4 regions of the Mesorhizobium hunchu genome follow, and region 1 is predicted to be linked to each of the others. Evidence: predicted binding sites of a transcription regulator. Region 1 holds the regulator's gene; each other region holds the start of a gene.
The links. Region 1 encodes LexA, which represses DNA repair genes until DNA is damaged. Its sites were predicted from a motif close to TGTTCNNNNTGTGTTCNG; they were not measured.

Region 1 (4,209 bases):
CCACGTTGGAAACCTCCGAGCGGCTGGCGGGCATGGTGTCCGGCGACCGGGTTCTGGTGGGCGAAAGCGGCATCTTTACCAATGCCGATTGCCGGCGGTTGGAAAAGGTCGGCATCGGCACCTTTCTGGTCGGCGAGAGCCTGATGCGGCAGGCCGACGTGACCGCCGCGACAAAAACCCTGCTCGGCCTCGACCATCCCGCCGGAGCGGCCTGATGGCCGGCGGCCTGACGCATCTGGACACCGACGGCACGGCCAACATGGTCGATGTCGGTTCCAAGGCCGAGACCGAACGCACCGCGATCGCCGAGGGACTGGTGACCATGCAGGCCGAAACGCTGCGCATGATCCTGACAGGGAACGCGAAGAAGGGTGACGTCCTCGGCGCGGCCCGCATCGCCGGCATCATGGCAGCGAAGAAGACGCATGAACTCGTCCCGCTCTGCCATCCGCTGCTCCTGACCAAGGTGTCGGTCGACATCGAGCCGGACGACGGGCTGCCGGGCCTGAAGGTTACGGCACTGGCGCGCGTCAACGGCAAGACCGGCGTCGAGATGGAAGCGCTGACGGCCGCCTCCGTCGCCTGCCTGACCATCTACGACATGGCCAAGGCGGTGGATCGCGGCATGGTCATTTCAGGCATCCGCCTGCTGGAAAAATCGGGCGGAAAATCCGGCGACTACACCGCGCCCCCGACTGGGAAAGCCGACTGATGGCGCTGGTGCCGGTCGCCGAGGCGCTCAGCCTCCTGCTGGAAGACGCTGCTCCGCTGCCCGCCGAGACCGTACCGTTGCACGAAGGCTATTCCCGCGTGCTGGCCGAGCCGCTCGTGGCGCTGCGCAGGCAGCCGCCTTTCGACGCTTCGGCGATGGACGGTTACGCGGTGCGCAGCGCCGACGTCTCCGCCGTTCCCTCCCGGCTCTCGGTCATCGGCGCCGCTCCCGCGGGCCGTGGCTTCTCGGGAACCATTATGCGGGGACAGGCCGTGCGGGTCTTCACCGGAGCGCCCTTGCCCGCAGGCGCCGACACGATCGTCATCCAGGAGAACGTCCGCGATCTCGGAGATGGCCGCATCGAGGTCTTGGAACCGACGGATGCCAACCGGCATGTGCGCCGCGCCGGGCTCGATTTCCGCGAAGGCGACGTTCTGCTGGAAAAAGGCCGGCTGCTCGATCCCGCCGCGCTGTCGCTGGCCGCGTCGGGCAACCACCCTGCCGTTCCGGTCGTCGGCCAGCCGCTCGTCGCCATCATCGCCACGGGCGACGAATTGCTGCCGCCGGGAAGCACACTCGGCCCGGACCAGATCATCTCGTCCAACGCCTACGGTGTCGCGGCCGCCGCCCGGTCGGTGGGCGCACGCGCGCTCGACCTCGGCATAGCGGCCGACCGCAACGACGCCATCGCCGCCCTCGTGCGCAAGGCGGTGGACGCCGGCGCGCATGTCATTGTCACCCTCGGCGGCGCGTCCGTCGGCGATCACGATCTCGTCCACGACGTGCTGACCGGCGAAGGTATGACGCTCGACTTCTGGAAGATCGCCATGCGCCCCGGCAAGCCGCTGATGTTCGGGCGCATGGGCGAGACGCGCTGCATCGGCCTGCCGGGCAACCCCGTTGCCAGCCTCGTCTGCTCGCAGCTCTTCCTGAAGCCCCTGCTGGCCCGGCTCGCCGGACGCCCGTTCATGCAGGATGTGCGCGAGGCACGGCTGGCCGCATCGATGGCGGCGAATGACCACCGGCAGGACTATATTCGAGCCGTCGTCCGCAAGGAACCGGAAGGCCTGACCGCCACCCCGTTCGGTGTACAGGACTCCTCCATGCTGAAGACGCTTGCCGACGCCAACGGCCTGATCGTGCGCGAACCGCACGCTCCTCCCTCCGTTGCCGGAGATAACTGCCGGGTATTGATGCTGCGCCATCCGGCATAACCGGAGAGCTGGCCCTGGCGGCAGCCTGAACAAAGCGTCAACGAATTCATTAAACTTTAAAAGGTTGCGGAACACAACTGGAACAGATAGTGTTTGTTCCGGGTTTGTTTTCCGATTCTGTTTCGACCCTGTCCGCTTCGAGATCACTGGGGGCCGCCGATGTTGACGCGCAAGCAGCACGAACTTCTTCTCTTCATCCACGAGCGGTTGAAAGAGACCGGCATCCCGCCTTCCTTCGACGAGATGAAGGAGGCGCTGGACCTCGCTTCGAAGTCCGGCATCCATCGCCTGATCACGGCGCTTGAGGAGCGCGGCTTCATTCGCCGCCTGCCCAATCGGGCGCGCGCGATGGAAATCGTCAAGCTGCCGGACTCCATGGCGCCAGGGCTGAACGCCGCCAGGAAATTCTCGCCGGGGGTTATCCAGGGCGGCCTGGGTCGGCCGGCGGCAAAGGAACCGGCACGGCTACAGGCTGCCAGCAATGACGATGCCGACAGTGCATCGGTCTCGATCCCGGTCATGGGCCGCATCGCCGCCGGCGTGCCGATCGCTGCGATCGAGAACCGCACCCATTCCATCTCCGTGCCGCCCGACATGATCCACAGCGGCGAGCATTATGCCCTTGAGGTCAAAGGCGATTCGATGATCGAGGCCGGCATCTTCGACGGCGATACGGTCATCATCAGAAACGCGAATACGGCGACGCCCGGCGAGATCGTCGTCGCCATCGTCGATGACGAGGAAGCGACGTTGAAGCGCTTCCGCCGCAAGGGCGACTCGATTGCGCTGGAGGCGGCCAACCCCGCTTACGAGACCCGCATCTTCGGGCCCGACCGCGTCAGCGTGCGTGGCAAGCTGGTGGGGCTGATCCGGCGGTATTGAGAAGAGAACCCTGCGGCAACAGGAAGCGCGCACAGCGTCATCCCGAACGCCGCCGAGCACCCCCGGGGTCTTGCCTCCGGCAAGCCCAAGGGCAGGCTCCGGGCGAGAGCCGAAAGCCGGAATCCAGTCCGGAAGATTGTAGGCCATGGCTGGCTTGAAATAACCATCGCTTCACAAGACGTCCATGGTTACGGATGAAACCCGCGCCTCCCGGAAAAACGGGATGACGCAAAAGCTGGCTTACCTGCTCCGCTTCCGGCTCTTGCTCTGCTGATAAGGTCTTCGAGGCTGATACGGGCCAAGACCTCGTGCCTCGCGCGAGAATTTCCGCTGCATGTGCCAGGGGCGATAGTCTTGTTCGACGGCGAAGAGAATCGTCGGCTGCGTATCCGCAGCTTTAGCGAAGTAGATCGCTGCGCTTCCCCGTCGTGCGAGGTCGCGCGCCGTGATGACGGCGACCAGCGTGTCATGGCACGGATCTCGCGCGGTGGCGTCGGCAATGACGATGAGCGAAGCATAGGCGCAGGCCCGCCGGGCCGCTTTCGCCGTTCGCGCCGTCGCCACGATGGCGCCCGAAGCATGGCGCGCCAGGCACAGGTCATCCCCGCACAGGAACGGGGTTCCCGAGGGCAGGTCCAGCGGACTGTCGAATGCAAACCGCGCATCTTCCCCCATCGGTTTTTCAGGCAGGACGACAGCTTCGGCGTCGAGGGCACGCCGCCAGTTGTCGATGGTGAATTCGTTCGGCCTGTTGCGGCTCGCCGCCAGTTCGCCGCCGCCTATAGGCAGGGCGACCAGTCGCGCGTCCTCGGAGACCAGAGCATCCGGCAGGCGCACCTGATGGATGGTCATCAGTCCGGCCAGGGCGAAGGGCAAGGCGGCCATTCTCAACCTTGTCGTCGCCATCGTGCCGACTATCAGCGCAACGGTGACGAACAGCACCGATCGCCCCGAGATCAGACCGACGCCGTCGAGCGGCGAATGCGCGGCGATCGCTTCGGAGATGGCGATCATGGCGGCAAGCCCCTTCCCCATGACCCACAGGAACGGATAGTCGAGGCCGAACGGCATCAGGATCGCGCTGAACACGGCGAAGGGCATGACGATCAGCGAAGTGATGGGCATGACCGCCAGATTGGCGAAGAGACTGAGCGGGGCGACCCGCTGGAAATGCCATACGGCGTAGAGCGTGGTCGCGCAGCCGGCCACGATCGAGGTCATCGCGGCTCCGCCGACGCCGCCGGCGAGTTTGCGAGCGACACGCGCCGACGCCGATCGCTGCGGCGGCGGCCCCGACGTCCTTCCCGCGTTGCGGTTCGCCCACGCCGCATAGGCGCCGACCAGTGCTGCGGTGGCCGCGAACGACATCTGGAAACTCGGTCCGACGACCTCATGCGGGGA
Region 2 (4,209 bases), on a different contig from region 1:
GCCATAGTAAACGGGCGGTTAGCCCGGGGTGACTTACCGGACATGGCATACTGGCGCCGACTTTGGCGAAGAATTTATAATATTATGTTTTATAATCAATCTTTTAAATGGTTTCTATTTAGTAAAAGACAAAGCCGACTGAAACCGGGGCAAGGCAGGCGTGAACGGTTTCCTGCCGATTTGTCTAAACTTTTCAGAAAATCCTCCTGCTTCATGCAAGCCGTCTTTTGTGTGATCGTGTCATGGTCGATGCAGAAAAGAGGCTCGGCCGACGAGCCGGCGCCCGGTCACGACGAGAGGGTATGAAAATGGGTTTCCTGATAAGAGCGGCCTTCTGGTTTTCGCTGGTCCTGCTGCTGCTCCCGTTCGGCGCAGGCTCGGGCACTTCGGGCGACGACAGCGTCGGTCCGATCCAGGCCCTGCTGGCTGCGCGCGACGCCGTCGGCGACATTGCCGGCATGTGCGACCGCAGGCCCGACGTTTGTGAAACCGGCAAGCAGGCCATGCATACGATCGGCGTTCGCGCCAAGGCCACGGCGAAGATCGCCGCCGAGCTGATCGGCGACGAAAACGAAGCGCCCGACCAGACCACCGTTACGGGTAGCGTCCCCGAAGCTGAGGTCGGGAGCGCGCCCGCCAAGAACTGATCCTCTCCGCCGCTTGAACGGCGACACCGCGGGCCGCCTTCCCTCTCGGCGCCCGCGGTGTTCTTTTTTCGTGACGCGCCTGTCGCGTGCCCCTATATGCGACACAAATGACGACCTTCGAAGACATAAGCGACGATTTCTCCCTTCTCGACGAATGGGAAGACCGCTATCGCTACGTGATCGAGCTGGGCGAAGGCCTCCCGCCTTTTCCCGACAGCGAGCGGACGCCGGCCAACAAGGTGCCGGGCTGCGTCAGCCAGGTCTGGCTGACCACCGGAATCGGCAGCGGAACGGATCCCGTCGTCACGTTCAGCGGTGATTCCGATGCGCATATCGTGCGCGGCCTGGTCGCCATCGTGCTCGCGCTCTTTTCGGGCCGTCGCGCCAGCGAGATCCTGGCGACGGATGCCGAAGCCGCGCTCAAGTCGCTCGGCCTCGACGAGCATCTGTCGCCGCAGCGCGCCAACGGCCTTCGTTCCATGGTCCAGCGCATCAAGCGCAACGCCGAGGAAGCGTTTTCCACGGCTGGCTGACCCGTCAGCTTATCGTGGGCCGATAGTCCTCGGCGCCCCAGTGCAGGACCGGCTTTCGCCGGCCTGACGGCGCCGGCGGCGCGTAGTGCCTGGCCAACGCGCCCAGGGCGGTCTTGAGGACGACCTTGGCCGAGCGCACCGGCCAGCGGCGTTCGGCTTCCACCTGCTCGAGCCCCTTCAGGAAACAGCAGACGTCGATCAGCACGCCCGACAATTCAGGTCCGACGTCGGCGACGGCATTTTCCACGCGCTGCCGGGCCGCGAGCGCGGCGTCGGTCAGGCCGGCAATGCCGCCGCCGGAACCGCTTCGCCTCCCGGAGGCGACACTGGCTTCCCAGTTCGCACCGAGGCGCGGCATGATGAGGCCGCGCGTGTAGTCGGCGCGCAGCCGTTCGCCTGCGCCGAATTCCTTCTCGTCGAGGAATGGAAGACCGTCCTTCCCCTTACGGCGGGCAAGCTGCGCGAGCGGAGATTCGGCAAGATTGGCCAGCGCAACCGAGGGGCCGGAGTCGGCTTCGATTCCGGTCAACCCGATCTGACCATCCCTGTTGCGCGGCGCCGGGACCAAGACCAATTGACGCGCCAGCGACAAACCCTGCGCGGACAGGGCGACGCTGTGCGAACTCCGTGCCAGGATGCCACGCGCGGCCAGCATGGACAGCAGGGCGGCGTCAATCGCCACGGCGCCCCGTCCACCCGCTTCGAGGATCAGCTTCCCGGCGCCGGCCGCCGGCCGCACCGACGCCGCCCCCGCGGCCAGGAACCTCAGGACACGCTGACCGCCGTCGGTCATGTCATTTACCTGCATCCCCACGCTCAAAGGTCCACCCGGGAACGGAAGGCGGCATGCGCGATGCGTTCGACCATCGAGACGGCACGGTCGAACTCCGCGTCGTCCCGCAAGTCCTCCACGATGTGGCAGGCATGGATGACGGTTGTCCTGTCGCGACCGAAGCCGCGCCCGACTTCTCCTTGCGTCAGGCGAAGCACGACATGGGCGACATACATGGCGATCTGCCTGACGCGCGATATCGAATCCGCGGTTCGCCCCGGTTTGCGCAGTTCCTTGCTGGAGACGGAAAAGAGTGCCGCCACGATATCGATAAGGCACTCGCACATTTCCTGCGCCACCTCATCGCGCCGCTTGGAACTGGCATGGAACGCCGCATCTGGGGCGGCAGCCGGCGTTTGCTGCGGATGCTTTTCCAGGGTCGCCGATAACATCGAAGGCACGAAACTTCCTCCCAAATAGGAATAAGTTCCTTATAGACGGACACCTCCGACCTGTGAACAAATGATGAACCGTTTGCCCTCGTCGATTTCGACAAGGCATTGAAAACAAATCTCTCTTTCTTTTTCCGTCAGAAATTTCCCTACCCGGCTTTTCCCCACGGCGGAAGCCGCTGCCCATAGTCACAGTCCTTTCGAGGCGGGATGGGCAATGGGAAAACTGGAAGACGAAGCAAGGGCTTTCGAAGACGAAAAGCGGGAGTGGATCCAAGAAGCGCGACAGCTTGCTGCCGTCAGCCTTCTTTGCGGGGCCGACCTGAGCGCCGCCTTCGCAGCCGGCCCCTCCGAGAGAGCGGCGTTGATCCTAAGGCTGGAACGAATAATCGAAAGGGAAAGACTGAAGGGCGCCCGCCGCCACTGGAGCTATGACCTGAACCGTCATATCGCGCTCAAACAGGCGCTCGACAGGTTACGGGACCGTGACGGCGCATCTGGCCGCAACGGCTATCCGCGCGAACAGGCCGGAAAGAAAAACGGCGCCCGAAGGCGCCGCTGATCGGAGAGTGCGACCGGCTTACCGGCCGCCCTTGCGCTTGCGTCCGAGCCCCATCTTCTTGGCAAGCTGCGAACGCGCCGCCGCATAGTTTGGCGCGACCATCGGGTAGGACGCGTCGAGGCCCCACTTCTCGCGATATTCGTCCGGGCTCATGCCGTAGTGGGTCATCAAATGGCGCTTCAGCGACTTGAATTTCTTTCCGTCCTCAAGACACACGATGTAGTCGTCATGCACGGAGCGCTTCGGATTGACGGCCGGCTTCTGCTTCTCAGCCGGCTGAACATGCTCGGCCGGCTCGGAAACGCGCCCCAGGGCCGCATGAACATCGGCGATGAGATTCGGCAATTCGCCGACCGGCACGGGATTGTTGCTGACATACGCCGCAACGACGTCGGCTGTCAGTTCGATGAGCATTTCGCTGCTTCGGGAAGGCGCTTCTGCAGTATCCATGGTTCCAGGTCCCAACGAGAGTTATGGTTTTGATGCCCCGTTCAGACCGAGGCTTGGCGCGACCTTCGCCAGAAGCGACGAACGATTCGCTTTGCGGAAGACTTCATGAACCTGAAGGCTGCGCAAGTCAATTCGTGCAACTTCTCTACTTATCCTTTCTTCAACAAATATTTTTAAATGAAGCACGTCTTTTGTGAGAAAATAGGCCAACGCTTTCCAGAGTATCAAAACGATACAGGTCTTGCGCCAGTCGATTCACATCGGCAACAAGCCATTGGCGTGCTCATCACAATGCCGTTCAGATCTAATTGACGCTTGAGCATCCGGCTCGGACATGTTCATTGCCCGCAACCTGTGTCGCAATGACGAGATCGAAAGAATGAAGGCAAGTTTCCCCGCCGTCGAGCCGCCGCGGCCGCAGAAGAAGCCGACGCAAGACGAGCATCACGGCATCAGGCGGATCGACGACTATGCGTGGATGCGCGCCGACAACTGGCAGGACGTGTTCCGGGATCCGTCGCTGCTTGCGCCCGACATCCGTTCGCATCTCGACGCCGAGAACGCCTACCAGTCCGCCCTGATGGCGGATACGGCCGCTCTTCGGACGGCTCTTTTCGCGGAAATGAAAGGACGCATCAAGGAGGACGATTCCTCCGTACCGATGAAGGACGGTCCCTACGCCTACGGCTCCTCCTTTCGCATCGGCGGCGAACAGCCGAGATATTTCCGCACGCCCCGGGACGGCGGCGAGCAGCACATTTTCCTGGACGGCGACGCCGAGGCCGCCGGCAAG
Region 3 (4,209 bases), on a different contig from region 1:
TCGGTCGCCGCCTCGCCGGAGCCCGCCCAGCTCGCGCGCGCTTCGGCACGCTGGCGCTCCATGGCGTCGTTGAAGCCGTCGAGATTGACCGAGATGTTGCGCTGGCGCAGCGCGTCCTGCGTCAGGTCGAGCGGGAAGCCGTAGGTGTCATAGAGCTTGAACGCCGTCTCGCCGTCCAGCATGTCGCCGGCGGACAGGCCCCCGGCCGCTTCTTCCAGCAAGGTAAGGCCGCGCGACAGGGTCTTGCGGAAGCGCGTTTCTTCGAGCTTCAGCGTTTCGGTGATCAGCGCCTCGCCGCGCACGAGTTCGGGATAGGCCTGCCCCATTTCGCGCAGGAGGGCGGGCACCAGCTTCCACATCAGCGGCTCGTTTGCGCCGAGCAACTGCCCGTGGCGCATGGCGCGGCGCATGATGCGGCGCAGCACGTAGCCCCTGCCCTCGTTGGACGGCAGTACGCCGTCGGCGATCAGGAAGGAGGACGAGCGCAGGTGATCGGCGATAACGCGGAAGGACGCGGCATCGTCGGCGCCGGGGCTGCGGCCGAGCGCCGAGGCGGTCGCATCGATCAGGTGGCGGAACAGGTCGGTCTCGAAAACGCTGTCGACGCCCTGCAGGATGGAGGCCATGCGCTCCAACCCCATGCCGGTGTCGATGGAGGGGCGCGGCAGGTCGACGCGCTCGTCCTTCGTCACCTGCTCGTACTGCATGAAAACCAGATTCCAGAATTCGAGGAAGCGGTCGCCGTCCTCCTCAGGGCTGCCGGGTGGTCCGCCCCAGATGTGGTCGCCGCAGTCGATGAAGATTTCCGAGCAGGGGCCGCAGGGGCCGGTATCGCCCATCGCCCAGAAATTGTCCGACGTGGCGATGCGCACGATACGGTCGTCCGAAAAGCCGGCGATCCTCTTCCACAGCGAGGCCGCCTCATCGTCGGTGTGATAGACCGTGACCAGCAACTTGTCCTTCGGCAGGCCGAATTCCTTCGTGATCAGGTTCCAGGCGAACTCGATGGCGTTCTCCTTGAAATAGTCGCCGAAGGAGAAGTTGCCGAGCATCTCGAAATAGGTGAGATGGCGGGCGGTGTAGCCGACATTGTCGAGGTCGTTGTGCTTGCCGCCGGCGCGCACGCACTTCTGCGAGGTCGTGGCGCGCGAATAGGAACGCTTCTCCAGCCCGGTGAAGACGTTCTTGAACTGCACCATGCCGGCATTGGTGAACATCAGCGTCGGGTCGTTGCGCGGCACGAGCGGGCTGGAGGCCACGACCTCGTGCCCGTTCTTCCTGAAATAGTCGAGGAAGGTCGACCTTATATCGTTGACGCCACTCATCGGACTGCCTCCGCGCGCACGCGCGTTCCAAAGAAAAATCGCCGGCCGACCCGGCGAAACGGTCATGCCTTTTAGCGAGCGGCCTCACCCCTGTCCAGAATGGGCCGGACAAAGCGAAACCGTCGGTTTCTCAGTCGCTTCTATGGGAGGTTCAAAAGCAAAACCGCCGGCTGAAAAGCCGGCGGTTTGAAGACACGGAACGACACGGACCGATTGGTCGTCTGCTTCCCGGAGGCCACGGCGGAAGCGCGCGGCCAAGGCAGCCTACATTTCGGCTGCTTCGTCCGGCAGGTCGCCCTCGCCGCCGTTCTCGAGGAATTTTTCCGCAATCAGGCCGGCGTTCTGGCGCAAGGCCAGTTCGACCTCGCGGGCAAGCTCGGGATTGTCGCGCAGGAACTGCTTGGCGTTCTCGCGGCCCTGGCCGAGGCGCTGGGAATTGTAGGAGAACCAGGCGCCAGACTTCTCGACGACGCCCGCCTTGACGCCAAGGTCGATCAGTTCGCCGGTCTTGGACACGCCCTCGCCATACATGATGTCGAACTCGACCACCTTGAAGGGCGGCGCCAGCTTGTTCTTCACCACCTTGACGCGGGTCTGGTTGCCGACCACCTCGTCACGGTCCTTGACCGAGCCGATGCGGCGGATGTCGAGGCGCACCGACGCGTAGAACTTGAGCGCATTGCCGCCCGTCGTGGTCTCGGGCGAGCCGAACATCACGCCGATCTTCATGCGAATCTGGTTGATGAAGATGACCATCGTGTTGGAGCGGGCGATGGAGGCGGTGAGCTTGCGCAGCGCCTGGCTCATCAGCCGGGCCTGAAGGCCGGGCAGCGAATCACCCATCTCGCCCTCGATCTCGGCGCGCGGCGTCAGTGCGGCGACCGAGTCCACCACCAGCACGTCGATCGCGCCGGAACGTACCAGCGTGTCGCAGATTTCCAGCGCCTGCTCACCCGTGTCGGGCTGGGAGATCAGCAGGTTCTCCAGATCGACGCCCAGCTTGCGGGCATAGACCGGATCGAGCGCATGCTCGGCGTCGACGAAGGCGCAGATGCCGCCCTTCTTCTGCGACTCGGCCACGGTATGCAGGGCCAGCGTCGTCTTGCCGGAGCTTTCCGGCCCGTAAATCTCGATGATGCGGCCGCGCGGCAGGCCGCCGACGCCGAGCGCGATATCCAGCCCCAGCGAGCCGGTCGGTACCGTCTCGATCTCGACCACCTGCTCGTTGGCTCCGAGCCGCATGATCGAGCCCTTGCCGAAGGCGCGCTCTATCTGCGACAGCGCGGCGTCAAGAGCCTTTGATTTGTCCACCGAATTGTCCTCTACAAGCCGCAAACTGTTCTGAGCCATGATACATCACCCCTTGATCGTCAATGGAGGCCGGACCGGCCGCTGCGCGTTGTGAATATGTACCTGTTTTGTTCCAATTTGGCAAGAGAGGCCAAGGAATTGATTTTCAATCATATTCCACACATGTTCTTTTTCTGTTTCAAGGACGGTACGGAAAATCTGTCCACCGGGGCCGCGGATGCGCGTCGCCAGTCCAGCGGCGACCGATTCGATCTGACGGGGTCGGGCGCATGAACTCCAAGCCACACGTTCTCGCCATCGGCGGTGCGCATATCGACCGGCGCGGCCAGATCAGCGGCCCCTACGTGCCGGCGGCTTCCAACCCGGGCATGATGCGCGAGGATGTCGGCGGCGGCGTCTTCAATGCCGTCCGCACGGCCGTCCGGCGCGGCCTTTCGGCGTCGCTGATGTCGGTGCGCGGCGGCGACGCGGCCGGCGAGACGGTGGCGCGGGCGATCGGAGAGGCCGGCATAACCGATCTTTCCGCCGTCTTCCTCGACCGGGCGACGCCAAGCTATACCGCTATCCTCGATGCCGAGGGCGACCTTGTGGTCGGGTTCGCCGACATGGCGCTCTATGATCTCGCCTTCCCGAAGCAGGTGCGCCGTTCCGGCCTGCGCGAGGCCGTCGGCCAGGCGGATGCGCTGCTGATCGACGCCAACCTGCCGGCGGCGGCGCTGGAGCGGCTGGCCGGGTTCGAGCCGACCAGGCCGATCTTCGCCATCGCCATCTCGCCGGCCAAGGTGGTGCGGCTGAAAGCCGTGCTGGGGCGGCTGGCGCTTGCCTTCCTCAACCGGCGCGAGGTCCATGCACTGACGGGGCTGGGGGAAGATGCGCCAGCATCGGCTGTCATCGCAGGCCTGCGCGCCATCGGCCTGAATGCGGCCGTGGTGACGGCGGGAGACGACCCCGTCATCGCCTATGACGGAAGCGGGACCTTCCGGCTCGCCCCGCCGACACCACGCGCCGTTGCCGACGTCACCGGCGCCGGAGACGCGCTGGCGGGTGCGACGGCGGCGGCTCTGCTCGCCGGGCATCCGCTGCGGCAGGCTCTGCGCGAAGGCGTGGCGGCGGCCCTGCTCGCCATCGAGAGCGACAGGGCTGTTCCCGTCTTCACGCCCGGGGAATTTGCCGCGACCCTCACCCTTGTGCCGGACCCTGTCGAAATGGCATGAGGCATCGCAGTCGGCCGATCGGCCCGGAGACACGACCATGACGCCAGAGACCGCCCGCCCCTTCCTCGACATCCATCCGCCGGTGGCAGAAGCGCTTGCCGCGCGCCGACCCGTCGTGGCACTGGAATCGACCATCATCACCCACGGCATGCCCTATCCCGACAATGGGACGATGGCGGCCAATGTCGAAAAGATCATCACCGGGGAAGGCGCAGTGCCGGCGACCATCGCCGTCGTCGACGGCCGCATCAAGATCGGCCTGTCTGACGGCGAGCGCGAATCGCTGGCCATGACCGGCGACGCCATGAAGCTGTCGCGGGCCGATCTCGCCTTCGCGGTGGCCGAAGGGCGCACCGGGG
Region 4 (4,209 bases), on a different contig from region 1:
GGAATGCCGTGCAGGAAATTGGTGGTGCCGTCGAGCGGATCGACGATCCAGCGGTGCTGGTCGTCGTCGCCGGAAACCGCGCCGCGCTCCTCCATCAGGAAGGCATAGCCGGGGCGGGCGCGCGACAGCTCGGTATGGATGATCTCCTCGGCCTTGCGGTCGGCCTGGCTGACATAGTCGCCCGGTCCCTTCATCGACACCTGCAGGTTCTGCACCTCGCCGAAGTCGCGCGACAGCGAGCGCCCGGCCTTCATCGCGGCCTGGACCATGACGTTGAGAAGAGCGGAACGGGCCATGGGGTGGGATCTTTCGTTGGTTAGCGGCAGTCGTCAGTCGCAATAGGCAGTCGGGAAGGGCCTGTGAAGGGCTAATAGCACCCTTGCGACGCCACAGGAATTTTCTGTCGTTCCGACTGCCTATTGGCGACTGCCGACTGCCGGACTTCAATCCGCCCGACGCAGATAAGTGATTTCGTTGGTGTCCACCAGAATCCGCTCGCCCGCCTCGATGAAGGGCGGCACCAGCACGCGGATGCCGTTCTCCAGGATCGCCGGCTTGTAGGAAGACGCTGCCGTCTGCCCCTTCACGACCGGATCGGCCTCGGCGATCGAAAGCACCACCTGGTCGGGCAGGGAGATGCCGATGGGCTTTTCGCCATAGAGGCGCACCGTCACCATCATGCCGTCCTGCAGGAAGGCGGCGCGGTCGCCGACGAATTCCTTCTGCAGTTCGAGCTGCTCGTAGCTCTCGGTGTCCATGAAGACCAGCGCGTCGCCTTCCTCATAGAGATAGGAGAAATCCTTGTATTCAAGGTCGACCTGCTCGACGGTCTCGGCGGAGCGGAAGCGCTCGTTGAGCTTGGTGCCGTTGAGAAGGTTCTTCAGCTCGACCTGGTTGTAGGCGCCGCCCTTGCCGGGCTTGACCGAATTGGCCTTCACCGCCACCCACAGGCCGCCGTCATGCTCTATGACGCTGCCGGGACGGATTTCGTTGCCGCTGATCTTGGCCATGTGTCGTGGTCCGGAAAAGGAGTCGAGAAACGGAATTTGCGCCCGCGACAGGCGCGCTTTCCGCGCCCCAAGACCACAATTCCGAGGCCGAGGCAAGGTGCGGGGCCATGACCGTCAGGGCAATCGCATAGGGTTGGGGGTGTGCGACAGTCCCGCCTGTGCCGATGCGGGACGGAAAGGTTAACAAAGGATCGTGCCAACCTGTCTTCCGGAGTGCCAGATCTGTGGATCGTCGGTGGACAGGCTGTGGATAATACCAGATGTAGCGGTGAACATACCAGAAACATCCGCTCATCGCTGATTCGTCGCCGATTCGTTCCGGCTTTGATCGAAGCGTTAACGGGATACGCCGCGCCGGGGCGAGCGCCGCTAAGACGGCGTTAGGGAATATGAACGAAATCATAATGTTGCGGCACCCGGCTAAGGCCGCGGCACTGTCATTGCTCCCCGCAGCCGGCAAAAGTTAACGGCAAGCCGGCGAATGGCCCGGCCTGTCAATCCCGCGATTCAGCATCTGGTAGCCCGCCGCCACCCGGAAGCCATATTTAGCCGTGAACGAAGCATGAATCTCCGCGAGTCAGTGATTCGTCGCCGATTCGTTCCAGACTCGTTCCATCCGTTAACGCGACCGGCTGCCGACTGACGCGCCATGCGCGGCGCCGGGCAAACATTGTTCTTTCGCCCGGCGGTGCAAATCCCTATGTGTCGGCTGTCCGCACGGCCTGAAGCAGCGAGCAAAAGGCTCTCATCCGACCGATGAACATCCAGACAAGACAGACCGAGCCGCTGGTCCTTTCAGGGCGGGACGTGACGGCGGTGCTCGGCCCCACCAATACCGGCAAGACGCATCTCGCCATCGAGCGCATGGCCGCCCACGAGAGCGGCGTCATCGGCCTGCCGCTCAGGCTGCTGGCGCGCGAGGTCTATGCGCGCATGTGCGAGAAGGTCGGCGCGGCCAAGGTCGCGCTGGTCACCGGCGAGGAGAAGATCCAGCCTATGAGCGCGCGCTACACGGTCTGCACGGTGGAGGCGATGCCGCGCCAGACCGATGCCGCCTTCGTGGCGATCGATGAGGTGCAACTCGCCGGGGACTTGGAGCGCGGCCACATCTTCACCGACCGCATCCTAAACCTGCGTGGCCGGCAGGAGACGCTGCTGCTGGGTGCGGCCACCATGCAGGGCATATTGCAGAAGCTGCTCAAGGGCGTGTCCGTGGTGACGCGGCCGCGGCTGTCGCACCTCGCCTATGCCGGCTCCAAGAAGCTGACACGGCTGCCGCGCCGCAGCGCGATCGTCGCCTTCTCGGCCGACGAGGTCTACGCCATCGCGGAACTGATCCGCCGCCAGCAGGGCGGGGCGGCCGTGGTGCTCGGCGCGCTGTCGCCCCGCACCCGCAACGCGCAGGTCGCGCTCTACCAGAACGGCGACGTCGACTATCTGGTGGCGACCGACGCCATCGGCATGGGGCTGAACCTCGACGTCGATCACGTCGCCTTCGCGCAGAACCGCAAGTTCGACGGCTACCAGTTCCGCCAGCTCACCGCCGCCGAGCTCGGCCAGATCGCCGGGCGAGCGGGGCGGCACCTGCGCGACGGCACGTTCGGCGTCACAAGCCGGGTCGATCCGCTCGACGAGGAACTGGTGCACCGGATCGAGAGCCACGATTTCGACCCCGTGAAGGTGCTGCAATGGCGCACCGCCGATTTCGATTTCTCGTCGCTCGACGCGCTTCGGCGCTCCATCGAGACCAACGCGCCGGTCGAGGGGCTGACGCGGGCACTGCCGGCCGTCGATGCGCAGGCGCTGGAGCGGCTGGCCGGCGAGGGCGAGATCCGCGCGCTGGCAAGCGGGAGGGAGCGGGTGGCGCTGCTGTGGGAGGCCTGCGCGCTGCCCGACTACCGCAGGATCGCGCCGGCCCAGCACGCCGACCTCATCTCGTCCATCTATATCGATCTCGCCCGGCGCGGCCATGTCGACGAAAACTACATGGCCGAGCAGGTGCGGCGCGCCGACACCACCGAGGGCGACATCGACACGCTGTCGCACCGCATCGCCGAGATCCGGACCTGGACCTTCGTTTCCAACCGCCCTGGCTGGTTGGCCGATCCGTCACACTGGCGCGAAAAGACGCGCGAAATCGAGGACAGGCTGTCGGACGCGCTGCATGAGCGGTTGACGAAACGCTTCGTAGACCGCAGGACTTCCGTCCTCATGCGGCGGCTCAGAGAAAACACGATGCAAGATGCCGAAATAAGCGCCAGCGGAACGGTCCTCGTCGAGGGCCACCATGTCGGCGAATTGCAGGGGTTCCGCTTCACCGCCGACCCGGGCGCCGGCGGCGAGGACGCCAAGGCGGTGAAGGCGGCCGCGCAGAAGGCGCTGGCCCCCGAGTTCGAGGCGCGCGCCGAGCGCTTCGCGGCTTCCGGCAACAGCGACATCGCGCTTGCCTCGGATGGCACGCTGCGCTGGATCGGCGCGCCGGTCGGCACGCTGGCGGCGGGCGAAGACATATTGAAGCCGCGCGTCATCCTGCTGGCCGACGAACAGCTCACCGGCCCTGCCCGCGACAAGGTCGCGGCGCGCGCCGAGCGCTTCGTCAACTTCCAGATCGAGAGCCTGCTCAAGCCGCTGGTCGATCTCAGGAACGCCGAGCAGCTGACAGGCATCGCGCGCGGCATCGCGTTCCGGCTGGTCGAGCAACTCGGCCTCGTCAATCGCCGCGACATTGCCGAAGACATGCGCTCGCTCGACCAGGAAGGCCGCGCGGCGCTTCGGCGCCTCGGCGTGCGCTTCGGTGCCTACCACGTCTTCATCCCATCGCTGGTCAAGCCGGCGCCCGCCGGGCTGGTCACGCTGTTGTGGGCGCTGAAGAACGACGGCAAGGACAGACTGGGCTTCGGCGACATCGTGCACGCGCTGGCGTCGGGCCGCACCTCCGTGGTCGTCAACCAGTCGTTCGACAAGGAATTCTACAGGCTCGCCGGCTACCGCAACCTAGGGCGCCGCGCGGTGCGCGTCGATATCCTCGAACGCCTCGCCGACCTGATCCGCCCGGCGGTCAACTGGAAGCCGGGGTTAGGACCCCGCCCGGACGGCGCCTATGACGGCCAGGTCTTCATGGTGACGCCGCCGATGTTGTCGATCCTCGGCGCCACGCCCGACGACATGGAGGAAATCCTCAAGGGTCTCGGCTACCGCG

Region 2: a site for LexA is predicted at 2,467-2,484, ahead of ABMA46_RS09065 (cytoplasmic protein). Genes of this name have one in related genera too.
Region 3: a site for LexA is predicted at 2,734-2,751, ahead of recA (recombinase RecA). Genes of this name have one in related genera too.
Region 4: a site for LexA is predicted at 1,608-1,625, ahead of ABMA46_RS17530 (helicase-related protein). Genes of this name have one in related genera too.

The regions. Positions count from the first base shown of each region.
Region 1 is NZ_JBEBMG010000005.1:113,893-118,101, forward strand. It holds gene trpC (indole-3-glycerol phosphate synthase TrpC) at 1-215, shown strand, start outside; gene moaC (cyclic pyranopterin monophosphate synthase MoaC) at 215-712, shown strand; gene ABMA46_RS10960 (molybdopterin molybdotransferase MoeA) at 712-1,926, shown strand; gene lexA (transcriptional repressor LexA) at 2,086-2,808, shown strand; gene ABMA46_RS10970 (ComEC/Rec2 family competence protein) at 3,049-4,209, opposite strand, start outside.
Region 2 is NZ_JBEBMG010000004.1:119,921-124,129, reverse strand. It holds gene ABMA46_RS09085 (DUF5330 domain-containing protein) at 309-647, shown strand; gene ABMA46_RS09080 (SufE family protein) at 755-1,180, shown strand; gene ABMA46_RS09075 (DUF6456 domain-containing protein) at 1,185-1,973, opposite strand; gene ABMA46_RS09070 (helix-turn-helix domain-containing protein) at 1,997-2,404, opposite strand; gene ABMA46_RS09065 (cytoplasmic protein) at 2,622-2,966, shown strand; gene ABMA46_RS09060 (Ros/MucR family transcriptional regulator) at 2,985-3,416, opposite strand; gene ABMA46_RS09055 (S9 family peptidase) at 3,796-4,209, shown strand, end outside.
Region 3 is NZ_JBEBMG010000010.1:49,830-54,038, forward strand. It holds gene alaS (alanine--tRNA ligase) at 1-1,325, opposite strand, end outside; gene recA (recombinase RecA) at 1,590-2,675, opposite strand; gene ABMA46_RS16825 (carbohydrate kinase family protein) at 2,906-3,850, shown strand; gene ABMA46_RS16830 (pseudouridine-5'-phosphate glycosidase) at 3,888-4,209, shown strand, end outside.
Region 4 is NZ_JBEBMG010000011.1:32,854-37,062, reverse strand. It holds gene ABMA46_RS17540 (inositol monophosphatase family protein) at 1-296, opposite strand, end outside; gene efp (elongation factor P) at 444-1,010, opposite strand; gene ABMA46_RS17530 (helicase-related protein) at 1,767-4,209, shown strand, end outside.